Regions from separate parts of the Citricoccus sp. NR2 genome, predicted to be linked through region 1. Evidence: predicted binding sites of a transcription regulator. Region 1 holds the regulator's gene; the other holds the start of a gene.
The links. Region 1 encodes HrcA, which represses chaperone genes, less so after heat shock. Its sites were predicted from a motif close to TTNGCACTCGNNNNNNNCGAGTGCNAA; they were not measured.
Positions count from the first base shown of each region.

Region 2: a site for HrcA is predicted at 5,332-5,358, ahead of groL (chaperonin GroEL). Genes of this name have one in related genera too.

Region 1 covers NZ_CP115154.1:2,252,654-2,260,144, reverse strand. The annotation lists gene dnaJ (molecular chaperone DnaJ) at 1-944, opposite strand, end outside; gene hrcA (heat-inducible transcriptional repressor HrcA) at 1,015-2,028, opposite strand; gene O1A05_RS10540 (DUF3097 domain-containing protein) at 2,195-3,061, shown strand; gene O1A05_RS10535 (DUF4870 domain-containing protein) at 3,174-3,575, shown strand; gene O1A05_RS10530 (DUF808 domain-containing protein) at 3,600-4,646, opposite strand; gene hemW (radical SAM family heme chaperone HemW) at 4,744-6,015, opposite strand; gene lepA (translation elongation factor 4) at 6,032-7,491, opposite strand, start outside.
Region 2 covers NZ_CP115154.1:3,286,071-3,293,561, reverse strand. The annotation lists gene O1A05_RS15545 (NtaA/DmoA family FMN-dependent monooxygenase) at 1-292, shown strand, start outside; gene O1A05_RS15540 (AzlD domain-containing protein) at 304-615, opposite strand; gene O1A05_RS15535 (AzlC family ABC transporter permease) at 612-1,364, opposite strand; tRNA gene O1A05_RS15530 (tRNA-Val) at 1,467-1,543, shown strand; gene O1A05_RS15525 (threonine/serine ThrE exporter family protein) at 1,727-3,568, shown strand; gene O1A05_RS15520 (uracil-DNA glycosylase) at 3,578-4,264, opposite strand; gene O1A05_RS15515 (DUF3263 domain-containing protein) at 4,375-4,632, shown strand; gene O1A05_RS15510 (LytR C-terminal domain-containing protein) at 4,629-5,303, shown strand; gene groL (chaperonin GroEL) at 5,504-7,138, shown strand; gene O1A05_RS15500 (DUF4031 domain-containing protein) at 7,235-7,491, opposite strand, start outside.

The sequences.
Region 1 (7,491 bases):
GTACCACGCAAGCGGCCAACGCCGAGTCCCTTCAGGGTGTGCACTTCGCCGGACTGGGTTCCGGGCTTGACCTTGATGGACTGCTCCCCGTCAAAAGTATCCAGGGTGACCTCGGTGCCCAGCGCCGCGGCCGTCATCGGCAGCGACATGGTGGCGGTCAGGTGCACGCCATCGCGGGTGAACACGTCGTGATTGCGGACGTCGATCTCCACGAACAGGTCACCATTGGGCCCCCCGCCGATACCGGCCTCGCCGCGCCCGGCGAGCTGGATGCGGGTGCCCACGTCCACACCGGCAGGGATCTTGATGGTCATCGATGCACGATCGCGCACTCGACCCTGCCCACCGCATTCGTGGCAGGGGCTGGGGATGGTGGTGCCGAAGCCACGGCACTGCGGGCACGGCTCAGCGGTCATCACGGTGCCCAGAATGGAGCGGACCGGGCGGCGTACTTGTCCCTGTCCGGCACAGTGGCTACAGGTCTCCGGAGAGGTACCGGGCTCGCAGCAGGTGCCGTTGCACGTCTCGCAGCGCACCGCGGTGTCGACCTCGATGGTCTTGTCCACGCCGAACACGGCGTCGTGGAGGTCGATCGGAACGGTGATCAGCGCATCCTGACCGCGCCGGGCACGGCTTGCCGGACCGGAGGCCTGTCCGCCACCAAAGAATGTCTCGAAAATATCGGAGAAGCCGCCGAAGCCGCCCGCACCACCGAAGCCGCCTGCGGCCTGTCCGTTCTCGTTACCCGTGGCGTCATAGTTGCGCCGCTTGTTCTCGTCCTGAAGCACATCGTAGGCGCGGGAGACGTTCTTGAATTCCTCAGCCGCCTCGGGTGAGGGGTTGTGGTCCGGGTGCAGTCGGCGGGCCTTCTTGCGGTAGGCGCGTTTGATCTCCTCGCGGGTCGCCTCGCGAGAGACACCCAGAACCTCATAGTGGTCAGCCACGGTGTCGAGTCTTCCTTCCAATCGGTGAAACGTCAGTTATGCGTGCGTGCCGGGATCCTCTTCCGGCGCGCTACTGCGCGAGAATGCGGGACAAATAGCGGGCGACAGCGCGCACTGCGGCCATCGTTCCGGGATAGTCCATGCGGGTCGGACCTACCACGCCCAGCTTCGAAATCTGGCCGGGGCCATATCCCGCGGCGATCACAGAGGTCTCGGCGAGCGAACCCGAATTCTCGGTGCCAATGCGTACCGAGAGTCCGTTGAGGTCTTGGTCCATTTCCGTGAGAAGCTTCAGCAACACGACCTGCTCCTCGAGGGCTTCCAAGATCGGTCCGATCGAGTACGGGAAGTCCCCCGGGGTGCGTGCCAGGTTAGCAGTGCCGGCCAAGATGATGCGATCTTCTCGGCCAGTGGCGAACAAGGCCTCCAGCGCCTCTCGCAAGGAACCGGCGAGGTGTTGTTCGGTCGGCGGAATCAGCTCCATCGCCACTTCCATGGCGGCCGAGGCATGCGCTGGCCCCACTCCCTGAAGGTGGCCAAGGAACGTCTGCTTGACGACGTCGAGGTCCGTCTCCGTGAACGGCTCCTCGATGGCGACGGTGCGCTGGTCCACTTTGCCGGAGGAGAGGATCAGTACCACCAGCACCCGGCCGTGTCCGAGCGAAACCATTTCCAGGTGCCGCACCGTCGCGGAGTCGAGGTGTGGATACTGGAGGATGGCGACCTGCTGGGTCAGCTGGGCAAGCAGCCGCACGCTGTGGGCCATCATGTCGTTGATGTCATCAGTGGCGTCCAAGAGCATCTGGACGGCGCGTTTCTCGGCCGCCGAAAGCGGGCGCACATCCGAGATCCGATCGACGAAGAGCCGGTAGCCCTTGTCCGTGGGGATGCGTCCAGCGGAAGTATGCGGGGCGGCGATCAGTCCTTCTTCTTCCAGCGCCGCCATGTCATTACGCACGGTGGCCGAGGACACTCCCAGATCGTGTCGATCCACCAGCGCTTTGGACCCCACCGGCTCACGGGAGGAGACATAGTCTTCGACGATCGCTTGCAGAACCTTCATTCGACGCGGCAATTCAGACATGTTCACCCCTCCTCAACCGAGTCAGCTGTCATTAGCACTCACTATTGCTCAGTGCTAAGTCTAGTACGTCAACGGCGCCCATTGCATCGTGGCGCTGCGGGTGTCGGAGCCCACCCGATGGTAGCGTCTCTGGCGTTCGGATTGGCGTTGATCGAAGGAGACACCGATGAATTGGGATTCCTGGGGTCCGGGTTCTCTGGACCCGCGGGCCAGCAAGCGCGAGGTGCGCGATGTCCCGGCCCAGGTGGGTGAGGTCATCGAGGAGTCCGCGTCCGGCTTCACCGGCGCGATCATCCGCACCGAACGTTCCGGCGGAGTGCATCTTGCCGTGTTGGAAGACGGACGCGGTACGCGTCGTTCCTTCCCGTTGGGTCACGGATTCATGATCGACGGCGAACCGATCCGGTTGGTCCCCTACGTGGCCGCCACCCGCTCCGCACCCCGACGTACCGCCTCCGGCTCCGTGAAAGTAGAACAGCATCGGGCCCGCGTTGCGCGCGCCTCTCGGATCTGGGTAGAAGGTGTCCACGACGCCGAACTGGTGGAGAAAATATGGGGCGACGACCTGCGCGTCGAGGGTATTGTCGTGGAACCGCTTCACGGGGTCGACGATCTCGCTGGCGCAATCCGTGATTTCTCCCCTGGTCCGCAGCGCCGCCTGGGCATTCTCGTGGATCACTTGGTCGCCGGTTCGAAGGAAGAACGCATCGCCCGCGAGGCCATGGCGGTACCGGGCTCAACCGGCAACGTGCTGATCGTGGGACATCCCTATGTGGACGTGTGGCAGGTCATCAAGCCTCGGGTGCTGGGTTTCGAGGCGTGGCCCGAGATTCCCCGTGGTCAAGATTGGAAGACCGGGATCCTTCGGTGGTTGGGGTGGCCGCACTCTACCAAGGAGGATGTGGGTCTTGGCTGGAAGCGCTTGTTGAGTCAGGTCACCACCTACGCAGACATCGAACCATCCCTGTTGGGGCGGGTCGAGCAGGTCATCGATTTCCTGACCGAGCCCGGTCAACTGAACGACGACCAGTGATTCCCTGAGAGTTTTTCGAGCGCCCTGTGTACGCGTCCGGGGAGCCCAGATTTACCGGTAAACTAGTGGCCGACATCCGCACGAAATCTGCAGACAAAGGACACGGTGAACTGTGGCTCAGCATCCTGGCTACCCCCGCGGCGACGCATCGGAGAACTCCAGCTCGACCTCGGCTCGGCCGCTGACCCCTCAAGAAGACCGCCAGTGGGCCATGCTCAGCCACTTTGGCGCATTCCTCGGCGCAATTCCTTCCCTCGTCATCTTCATGGTGATGCGTGACCGTGGACCCTTCACGGCCCAGGAATCCAAGGAAGCACTGAACTTCACTCTGCCCCTCACCGTGGTTGCCGTGGTTGCCAACCTGCTGGCGCTGCTCCCGATCATCGGTGCCATCTTCGGAGTCGTCGCGGTGCTCTTGTGGCTGTTCATGACGATCTCCGGGGTGGTGGCCGGGATTGAGGTCAACAAGGGACGACCTTACCGCTACCCGTTTAACCTCCGCCTGATCAACTGATGTCGGTCGGACTGACCCAGCGGGTCAGTTCTCGGTTGGATGCTGATGACCGGCGCCGATGGCGCCGGGCGTTTTGCCACCCAGCGCCGCGCGCTTCGCGCCCTGCGCCGACGCGGCACCCTTACTAGCTTCGTGGTCCGTCGTTGTGTCGTCGCTGTCCAAACCGTGGCTCCAAGGCGTGAGCGACCACAACCCCGCCAGGATCGCGCCCCAGATAGCGCCGACCACAAGGGACAGCGCGGTGTTGACCAGCCACGCCAAGAATCCGGCCGGAACCAGCACCTCAGCCCCGTGGATGAGGTGATAGGGCATTGAGAAGCCCAATTCGTCCATTCCCACCACCATGATGTGTCCGCCAACCCACAGCATGGCCAGTGTCCCGATCACGCCGATGGTGGCGAGGACCTTGGGCATCGCGGTGACCAAGCCGCGGCCAAAACTCGCCCACCGGGGACGGTGGCCAGTGGCGAGCTTCAGCCCAATGTCGTCCATCTTCACCAACAAGGCAACCACGCCGTACACGACCGCGGTGATACCGATACCAACGATGATCAGGATGATGGCACGTCGCCAAAAAGTCTCATCGGCAACCTCATTGAGGCTAAGGACCATGATTTCGGCCGACAGGATGAGGTCGGTAAAAATAGCTGCCTTGACGAGAGTATCCTCATCACGAGGCTGCTCATGATCGGCCCCGTGGCCCTTGTGAGATCCGCCGCGGAACTTCTCGATGGTCTTCTCCATGCCTTCAAAGCACAGATATGAGCCGCCGAGCATCAGCAACGGTGTCAGCGCCCAGGACAAAAATTCGCTCAAGAGCAGGGCAACTGGCAGGATGATCACCAGTTTGTTGATCAGGGACCCGCGGGCAATCCGCCAGATCATCGGCAACTCACGAGCCGGCTTCACGCCCTCGACGTACTGCGGAGTCACCGCCGTATCGTCGATGACAACACCCACGGCTTTGGTGCTGGCCCGGCCGGCCGCCGCGGCCACATCGTCGACGCTGGCCGCCGCTGCCCGGGCGATAGAAGCGACGTCGTCGAGCAGAGCAACCAAGCCCCCGCTCATGCGCCGAATCCATTCGTAGGCACCGCCAGGTGAGAGTGCAAGAAAGTCATGGGCTCAGCATACGACCCGGTGCCGAAAACGTGCTGATGATGATTGATCAGAATCCTGCGAGTCGGCGGGTGATGGCGTCATCGAGCAGGCGTCCCTGCAGGGTAGGAATGATACGACCACGCAACGCTGCGGCACCGTCAATGAGTCCGTCGGCAATGAGCTTGGTGATCTCCGCCCGATCCAAGGGCTCGTCATCGTCGAAATCTGCGATGGCCAGTCCTTCCGATAGACGCACGCCCAGCATGATCCGCTCCAGCCGGCGAGCCTCTGCGTCGGGGGTTTCGCGTCCGATCGCCGGAGAAACTCCGGTCCTTAAACGCTGAGCGTAGGCCGCAGGGTGCTTGGCATTCCAGAAGCGTACCCCCGCTAGATGCGAATGCGCTCCGGGACCCACACCCCACCAATCTTGGTCCCGCCAGTAGGCGACGTTGTGGCGACCTTGGTTGATGCCGCGCCGGTCTGGATCGTGCGCCCAGTTTGAGACTTCGTACCAGTGATAGCCGCGTTCAGCCAACACGGTGTCGGCCAGCAGGTACTTGTCCGCTTGGTCGTCCGGATCAGTATCTGCTTGGGTTCCCCTCCGGACGGCGGCACCGAATTTGGTGCCTTCTTCAACGATGAGCCCGTAAGCGGAAATGTGGTCCGGTTGTAGCTGAAGCGCAGTATCGAGCGTGGTGCGCCAGTCTTCAAGGCTCTCCCCAGGTGTCCCGTAGATCAGGTCGAGCGAGACTTCCAGCCCGGCCTGCCGCGCCCAGGCTACGGCCGTTGGCACGTTCTCGGGACGATGAGTGCGCTCAAGAGTGTCCAGCACGTGGTTCACTGCAGACTGCATACCGAAGGAGACTCGGGTGAATCCGCCCTCGGCTAGCTTCCATAGCGACTCCCGAGTGACCGAATCGGGGTTTGCTTCCGTGGTGATCTCAGCACCCTCGGCGATGCCCCATTGAGAACGGGCAGCATCGAGAATGCGCACCAGGTCCGCGGCCGGTAACAGCGTTGGGGTGCCTCCGCCAAAGAAAACGGTGTGCAACTGACGCGCCGGAATATCCGAGGCGTTCATGACGTCGGCAGCGAAGGCAATCTCAGCGATGGCTGTATCTGCGTAGCTGGTCCGGGACGCTCCGGGGCCCAGGTCTTCTGCCGTATAGGTGTTGAAGTCGCAGTAGCCACACCGAACCGTGCAGAACGGCACATGAACGTAGAGCGAAAAGGTCCGCGCAGCCCCGGAGCGTTTGGCGATCTTAATGGTCTGCGCTACCGTGTCCGGCAGTAGTCCGTCGGTCGGAGCCGGATCCGCGGTTATCGGAGTTCCTGGCACAAATTCCTCGTCAGACTCACTTCTTGGCGTTGGCTTGGTCGCCACCACCGTCGGAGGACAGTGCAGCAATGAAGGCCTCTTGCGGCACTTCGACGCGACCGACCATCTTCATCCGCTTCTTGCCTTCCTTCTGCTTTTCCAACAACTTCCGCTTACGAGAAATATCGCCGCCGTAGCACTTGGAGAGGACATCCTTGCGGATGGCCCGGATATTCTCACGAGCGATGATCCGGGAACCAATAGCCGCCTGGATCGGCACCTCGAACTGTTGCCGAGGAATCAGTTCCTTGAGCTTCCCGGTCATCATGACCCCGTAGGAGTATGCCTTGTCGCGGTGGGTAATCGACGAGAAAGCGTCCACGGCATCGCCCTGCAGCAGAATATCGACCTTGACCAGGTCCGCTTCTTGGTCCCCATCGGGCTGCCAGTTCAGCGATGCATATCCCTTGGTACGGGATTTGAGCTGGTCAAAGAAGTCGAAGACAATCTCGGCCAACGGAATCCAATAACGGATTTCAACGCGTTCTTCAGAGAGATAGTCCATGCCGCGCAGGTGACCGCGCTTGGACTGGCACAACTCCATGACCGCACCGATGTACTCGCTGGGGACGATCACCGTGGCGGAGGCCATCGGTTCCTGAACCGAGAGGATCTTCCCTTCGGGGAATTCCGAGGGGTTGGTCACGGTGACCACGGACTTGTCCTCCGTGGTGACTTCGTAGACCACGTTCGGCATGGTCGAGATGAGATCGAGGTTGAACTCTCGCTCCAGGCGCTCGCGAATAATCTCCAGGTGTAGTAGACCCAGGAAGCCCACTCGGAAGCCGAAGCCAAGAGCAACCGAAGTTTCTGGTTCGTAGTTCAAGGCGGCGTCGTTGAGCTTGAGCTTGTCGAGAGCGTCACGCAACGTTGGGTAGTCGGAGCCGTCGATCGGGTACAGCCCGGAGAAGACCATCGGCTGAGGCTCGTCATAGCCACCAATGTGAGTCTCGGCCGGCTTGGCGTGGGAGGTCACCGTGTCGCCGACCTTGGACTGGCGCACATCCTTCACACCGGTGATCAGGTAGCCGACCTCGCCGACGGACAGACCCTTGGTGGGCTGCGGCTCGGGCGAGGATACACCGATCTCCAGTAGGTCGTGGGTGGCTCCGGTCGACATCATCTCGATTTTTTCGCGAGGAGACAGAGACCCGTCCACCACACGCACGTAGGTCACCACACCGCGATAGGTGTCATAGACCGAGTCGAAGATCATTGCGCGAGCTGGGGCGTCCACCTGACCTTCGGGAGCAGGCACGTCCTGGACCACACGATCAAGCAACGCATCGACACCGACACCGGTCTTGCCCGAGACACGCAGCACCTCGTCGGGTTCGCAGCCAATGAGGTGGGCGATCTCTTCGGCGTAGCGATCCGGATCGGCGGCCGGCAGATCAATCTTGTTAAGCGCAGGAATGATGGTGAGGTCATGTTCCA
Region 2 (7,491 bases), 1.0 Mb from region 1:
TCGCGGCCCGGTGATCATCGGCTCGGGCAAGACCATCGTCGACGAACTGGAGCGATGGATGCTCGAGGCCGGGGTGGACGGCTTCAACGCCGACTACGCCCTGCGTCACATCGACCTGCAAGCCTTCGCTGAACACGTCAGCCCCGAACTGCGTGCTCGCGGATACCTCGACGCCGTGCCGGATCATACGGACGTCGACGTGCAGCAATCGCAGACGCTGCGCGGCCGGGTCTTCGGATACGACTGGTTGCCGACGCACTCCACCGGAGGATCGCGCCGCCGCCAGGGCTGAAGAAACCCGGTTTAGGGGAAGCCCAGCAGGCGCAGCCCCGCAGCGGCGATCGCGCCGACCAGCACCACCACCAGGAACGGAGCCCGCAGGATCAGGGCTACCGCAGCGGCAACAAGCGCACCGATGCGAGAATCCGCGGTGAGTGAAGTGCCATCACCCAGGGCGTTCATCGCCACCAATGCTGCGAGGAGTCCGATGGTCACCGCGTTGGCGGTGCGCAGCACCCGCTCGTGCTCGAGCCAGGCCTGTGGCATCAAATAGCCCACGAATTTGGTGGCGAAGGCAATCACCGAGGCTAGTAGGATCCAGAACCACAGGCTCATGAGGCCTCCTCTCGCAGAATCTCGGCGCGGGGGCGCGGCTCGGCAATGAACCAGCCCCAGATGCCGGCGACGGCGGCGGCCAACAGAATCGGCAGCCCGGCCGGCAACATCGGCAGGGTAATCGAAGTGACCAGGGCGGCGGTGACCGCCAGTGCCCAGGTGTTGCCGCTGCGCAACCGGGGCCAGAGCAGCCCCAGCATCGCTGCGGTGGCCGCACCATCCAAGCCCCAGTTGGCCGGGTCACCGAGCGCTGTCCCCGCCACCGCGCCGACAATCGTGAACAGATTCCACAGCAGATAAACACCGATGCCGGCACTCCAGAAACCAATGCTGATGCCGCGGCGGTCTGTCTGCGTGGCAGCCGTGGCGGCGGACTCATCGATGGTCACGTGCGCCGCCAGCGGTCGCAGGGCCGGGCGTGGACGCAACAGTGCCTTCATCTGCATGCCGTAGACGGCGTTACGCACCCCGAGCAGCGAGGCAGCCCCGGTGGCGGCCCCGCCCAGTTGGGCTCCGGATCCGCCGCCGAGGACTCCGATAAAGGCGAACTGGGATCCGCCGGTGAACATCAGGGCGCTCAGGGCGATGGTCTGCCAGACGGAGAGCCCGGCGGTGACGGCCAGGGCGCCGAAAGAGATACCGTACAGTCCAGTAGCGATGGCCACCGAGACGCCGGTGCGCAGGGCGGGATGCGACCAGAATGAAGGGTCAGGCTGTTCCCGTGCGAGCTCGGAGGGGGTAGCGGGCATAGCGCCCATCTTATGATCAACCCCGGGTCGTGACGGTTGCGTTTCGCACGCACATTGGATTTCTGCGCGCCGGTCTTCTCTGCTAAACTCACTAAGTCGCTTGGATCTTTAGCTCAGTTGGTTAGAGCGTTCGCTTCACACGCGAGAGGTCGCTGGTTCGAGTCCAGTAAGATCCACCACCCATCAGGGCCCTGTACAGGGGTCCTGATCTCGTTAAGAGCGGGTCGTCCGCCCGTGAAATTCCATTCCTCGTCGATCGTGGTTCACCGCCGCGAAGGCGTCATGACACACACATCAGAGATGGTCCGTCACGGACCCGCGGTCTGCCGACGGCCGCGAGTGAGCCGACAGGAGGTGGTCGAATGACCCGCGAACCGCACCCCGACGCATCCTCACCCGACGAGGTGCCGCACGGTTCTACCGCCGTCGGTGCGGCCATGGAATCAGAAACGGCGCCAGCTACCGGCCAGATCACCATTCCCGTGATCCGTCCCGCGGTCACCCTGCCCAACCCGGACGCTCAGGCGCCCCAGATGGACCCCTCGGACGGGTTCGGCCCCGAGACCGCGCCCACGGCTGCGCTGTCGGCAACGGAGACGCCGAGCACGGACACCCGTGACCTTTACACGGTGCCCGCGGCGGATCCCGAGCCCGCCCCGACCGTCGGCGCGCTGCCGGTGATCTCCGCCCCGGAAGCGTCCCGCCCGCAACCAACCCGCCCTCGGAAAGCTCAGCGAGAGCCGGGCACCTCGACCGGCCGCCCGTCCCGCGGTCTGCGCCTGCCCGCGCGTCGTCCGCGCCGTCGTGAGGAGTCAGGGTCCCAGCCGGCCGAGCCGTACCAGGAGCGGATGCCTACTCAGGTGATGAACCTGGTGAGCCGCCTGGAAACCAGCCCGTTTGCAGCTGCAGCGCGCAAAGAATACCAGAAGGCCGCTGAGGCCGCCGATATTCGCAACACCCTGGACTTCGCCATGAAGCTGGGGGAGACCATGTTCCGTTTCGGTGCCGGCGCCCTGGAAGTGGAAACTTCGATCATCGTGGTCACCCAGGCGTACGGGGTGCACGAGACCGAGATCGACATCACCAACCAGGCGTTCTCGCTGAACTATGCGCCTCCGGGGGAGACCCCGTACACGCTGCAGCGCGTGGTGCGCTCCTGGTCGCAGAACTACGCCGGGCTGGCGTTCTTGCATCGGTTGGTCTCCGCGATTGCATCCGGCGACATCACCCGCGAAGACGCTGAGCGGCAACTGGCTGAAATCCGGCACCGGCGCAAGCCGTTCCGGCCGTGGATGACGGTGTCGGCCAACGCCTTGTTCGCCGCCCTGTTCGTGCTCTACATCGGTGGCAGCCCGCTGGCCGGGCTGATGACGCTGGTGTCGGCGGCCGTCGTGGTGATCGCCATGTATTCCATGGCCCGGTTGCGAGCGCCCGAGTTCTTCACCACCATGCTGGGTGGGTTCTTGGCCACCGTGATCTCGTTGGGGTTGTTCTCCTTCGACGTGTTCAAGGACCCGGCTACGGTGGTGGCCGGCATCTTGATGATCATGTTGCCCTCGGGGCGCTTCGTCTCCGCGGTGCAGGACGGCATCAACGGCTTCCCGATCACCGCCGCCGGCCGTTTTGTCTCCGCAGCGCTGGCCTACGTCGCCATGGTTGGCGGCATCGTGCTGGCCGCCGTGTCCGCCTCACAAATGGGGGTGCCCGAGGTCGACGTGACCGCAGCCCCGGTCAACTCGTACCCGGTGTGGGTGCTGGGCATCCTGGTGTTCTTCGCCTCGGCTGGAGTGGCAGCCGTGGAGCAATCCGAGTGGCGGTTGCTACTGCCCACCGGCATTGTCGCCACCCTCGGATTCATTGGCTACGAATTCGCTCTGTTCCTGGGACTCGGTCCGGTGATTTCACCTGCCGTGGCCGCCGTCATCATCGGTTTCCTAGCGCGCATGGTCGCATTGCGTCTCGGCGCACCCCAGCTGGTGATCGCGGTGCCCTCGGTGCTGTTCTTGTTGCCCGGTCTGGCCATCTTCCGCTCCATGTACGAGATCGCCATGAACACCGGTGCCGTCAGCGGCATCGTTGGCATGGTGATGGCCTCCATCGTCATCCTGGCGGTCGCAGCCGGCTCCGTGCTGGGCGACACCCTAGCCCGCCCGCTCACCTCGAAGCTGCAAGGGAACGAACGACGGCGCATCGGCCGCCGCTGAGCCGAGCGGTCAGCGCACCTGCCAGTCCACTGGCTCCGCACCTTGGGCCCGCAAAAACTCGTTGGCCCGCGAGAAGGGTTTCGAACCGAAGAACCCGCGACGTGCCGACAGCGGGGAAGGGTGAGCAGACTCGATCACCAGCACGTGCTCGCCGGTCTGCAACACCGGGGCCATGCGGCGGGCATCGTTGCCCCAGAGGATCGCCACCAGTGGTTGGTCCCGAGCGGCCAGCGCCCGTACAGCGGTTTCGGTGATCTGCTCCCACCCCAGGCCACGGTGCGAGCCCGGTGTGCCGGCCTGCACCGTGAGCGCCCGGTTCAGCAGGGCCACACCTTGCTCGGCCCACGAGGTGAGATCACCGTGCTCGGCCGGGGCGATGCCGAGGTCGTCGTGCAGTTCCCGATAGATATTCGTCAGCGAACGCGCCAGGGGACGCACGTCGCGGGCCACGGAGAAGCTCATCCCCACCGCATGTCCCGGGGTGGGGTAGGGGTCCTGACCCAGGATCAGCACCTTGACCTCATCGAAGGGCTGGCGGAACACCCGCAGAATATTCTCGGCCGCCGGCAGCACCTGTTCCCCGGATTTCTGCCGCTCCTGCAGGGTTTCCGCCAACGCGGCGAAGGTGCCGGTGTGCCCGGCCAGCACCGCATCCCAGCCCTGATCCAGGGGTTCACGTACGTCAGAGATCAGCATCCCACCAGCCTAACCAGCCGTCGGGACCATGACCGACGTCCGAGCGCGTAAAATGGAGGATCACCGACACCCGTCGTTATGCTGGTTACCGATTCAACGAGGAGCGATCCATGCCCGGCTCTGAGCTCTCTGAGCGGGACCGGAACATCCTCGCCTTCGAGGAACAGCGTTTCACCTACCAGGGAGCGAAAGACCAGGCCATCCGCGATACGTTCGGGCTCTCGGCGACGACGTACTATCAGATTCTCGCCCGATTACTCGACGACGAACGCGCCCTGGCCTATAAACCTCTGGTAGTGCGACGATTGCGTAGACTCAGATCGACCCGATTTCGTGCCCACGGCAGTCCAGAGCAGGGGAGCTCATGACCAAGTATCCGCAGGACCACTACGATGACGTCCCGGAATACACCGACCAGGTCGGTGCTCACCGCGCCGCCGTCGCCAAGCCCGAGTCCAACACCGGGCTCAATGTGCTGATCATCGCCGCCGCGTTGGCGCTGGTCGTGGGCATCGTCGCTTTCCTCCTGTTGCCCCAGCTGCGCAACGACTGGTTCGGAGCCTCCGCACCCACGGATGAGCAGACCACCGAAGCCCCCGCCGATCCCTCCGGCACGGACGCCGACGCTGAGACCGATGCCGGGGCTGGTGAAGCTGAGACCACTGACGAGGACGCTACCGGGGGCGACGAGACCGACCCGACCGGTGGCGAAACGGGAGCGGGCGACGACCTTGAAGGCGGAGAGGAGCCGGACCCGACCGGTGCCGCCAACGTCGATTACAGCCAGGGCATCGAGGTCTACAACGCGACCATGACTCCGGGGCTGGCCGGACAAGCAACCCAACAGCTGACCAGTGCGGGCTTCAACGTGCCGATCACCGCGAACTGGCAGGGCTCCGCCGTGTCCTCATCGGTCGTGTATTACGCTGACGACGAAGCCACCGCTCAGGCCATCGCCGACGAGCTTGGCATCACCGCCGTCCACGTGCCCAGCATGGATGCCATCGCCGTGGTCCTCGCCGACGACTTCGCCGGCTGACCGCCGTAGTTCGTTCCGGCCTCAAGCACTTGCACTCGCCAGGGGTGAGTGCTAAAAATGGGGTTAGCACTCTCGGGCTCTGACTGCCAGAGCTTTCTCGAGTTAGTTGGGTCGATTACCAGTGCGTCGACCAGCCGTCGCGGGCGCTAACTCGGGCCGAGGTACCTACATCAAGACCCGTCCAGAAAGGACTGCGACAAATGGCTAAGACCATTGCATTTGATGAAGAGGCTCGCCGCGGCCTGGAGAAGGGGCTCAACACCCTTGCCGACGCCGTGAAGGTGACCTTGGGCCCCCGCGGCCGTAACGTCGTTCTCGAGAAGAAGTGGGGCGCCCCCACCATCACCAACGATGGCGTGTCCATCGCCAAGGAGATCGAGCTCGAGGATCCCTACGAGAAGATCGGCGCCGAGCTGGTCAAGGAAGTCGCCAAGAAGACGGACGACGTCGCAGGCGACGGCACCACCACCGCGACCGTGCTGGCTCAGGCCCTGGTCAAGGAAGGCCTGCGCAACGTGGCCGCCGGTGCCGACCCGATCGCCCTCCGTCGCGGTATCGACAAGGCTGTCGAAGCTGTGACCGCCCAGCTGCTCGATTCCGCTGTGGAGATCGAGACCAAGGAGCAGATCGCCGCGACCGCGTCCATCTCCGCCGCTGACACCCAGATCGGCGAGCTCATCGCCGAGGCCCTGGACAAGGTGGGCAAGGAAGGCGTCATCACCGTCGAGGAGTCCAACACCTTCGGGCTGGACCTCGAACTGACCGAGGGTATGCGCTTCGATAAGGGCTACATCTCCGGTTACTTCGTCTCCGACGCCGACCGCCAGGAAGCTGTCCTGGAGGACCCCTACATCCTGATCGTCAACTCGAAGATCTCCAACGTCAAGGACATGGTGTCCTTGCTGGAGAAGGTCATGCAGTCCGGCAAGCCGCTGCTGATCATCGCTGAGGACGTCGAGGGTGAGGCCCTGGCCACCCTGGTGGTCAACAAGATTCGCGGCACCTTCAAGTCCGTGGCCGTCAAGGCTCCCGGCTTCGGTGACCGCCGCAAGGCCATGCTGGCCGACATCGCCATCCTCACCGGTGGCCAGGTCATCTCCGAAGAGGTCGGCCTGTCCCTGGACAACGCTGATATCTCCGTGCTCGGCACCGCCCGCAAGGTTGTGGTGACCAAGGACGAGACCACCATCGTTGAGGGCGCCGGCGACGCCGACCAGATCTCCGGCCGCGTAGCCCAGATCCGCGCTGAGATCGAGAACACCGACTCCGACTACGACCGCGAGAAGCTCCAGGAGCGTCTGGCGAAGCTGGCCGGCGGCGTGGCTGTCATCAAGGCCGGTGCTGCCACCGAGGTGGAGCTCAAGGAGCGCAAGCACCGCATCGAAGACGCCGTGCGCAACGCCAAGGCTGCCGTGGAAGAGGGCATCGTCGCCGGCGGTGGCGTGGCCCTGATCCAGGCTGGCGCCAAGGTGCTGGCCGGTCTGAACCTGGAAGGCGATGAGGCCACCGGCGCCAACATCGTCAAGGTCGCTGTGGAGGCTCCGCTGAAGCAGATCGCCCTGAACGCTGGCCTCGAGCCCGGCGTCGTGGTAGACCGCGTGCAGTCCCTCGCCGACGGTGAAGGCCTGAACGCCGCCACCGGCGAGTACGAGAACCTGCTGAAGGCTGGCGTGAACGATCCGGTGAAGGTGACCCGCTCTGCACTGCAGAACGCGGCCTCCATTGCCGGTCTGTTCCTGACCACCGAAGCTGTCGTCGCAGACAAGCCCGAGAAGGCTCCGGCCGGCGGCGGCGAAGGCATGGACCCGATGGGTGGCATGGGCGGCATGATGTGATCAGCTGATCACGGATGACGCCTCGCTGACCCGAGGATCACCGACGGTGGCCCGCACTCCTGAACGGAGTGCGGGCCACCGTCGTTTTGTGGTTCGCTACTCTTGCTGAGTCTCGTCGGGCTGTTCTGGTGTCTCGTCGGATTTCTTGCGGGCCTTGCCCGAGGGGTAGAGCTCGGCGATGAGATTCTTGCGCGCCTGTCGTTCCCAGCGTTTGATCGCGGTGCGGGTGTTGAAGATCGGGTTCTGCGCCAGCAATGACCGCAGCACTTTCTCCCGACCGGCGAAGAACTGCTCGTCGGGGATATGGGCGAAATCCTGCCGGACGGCGTCACGGTAGCGGCCGTAGGCGCCCG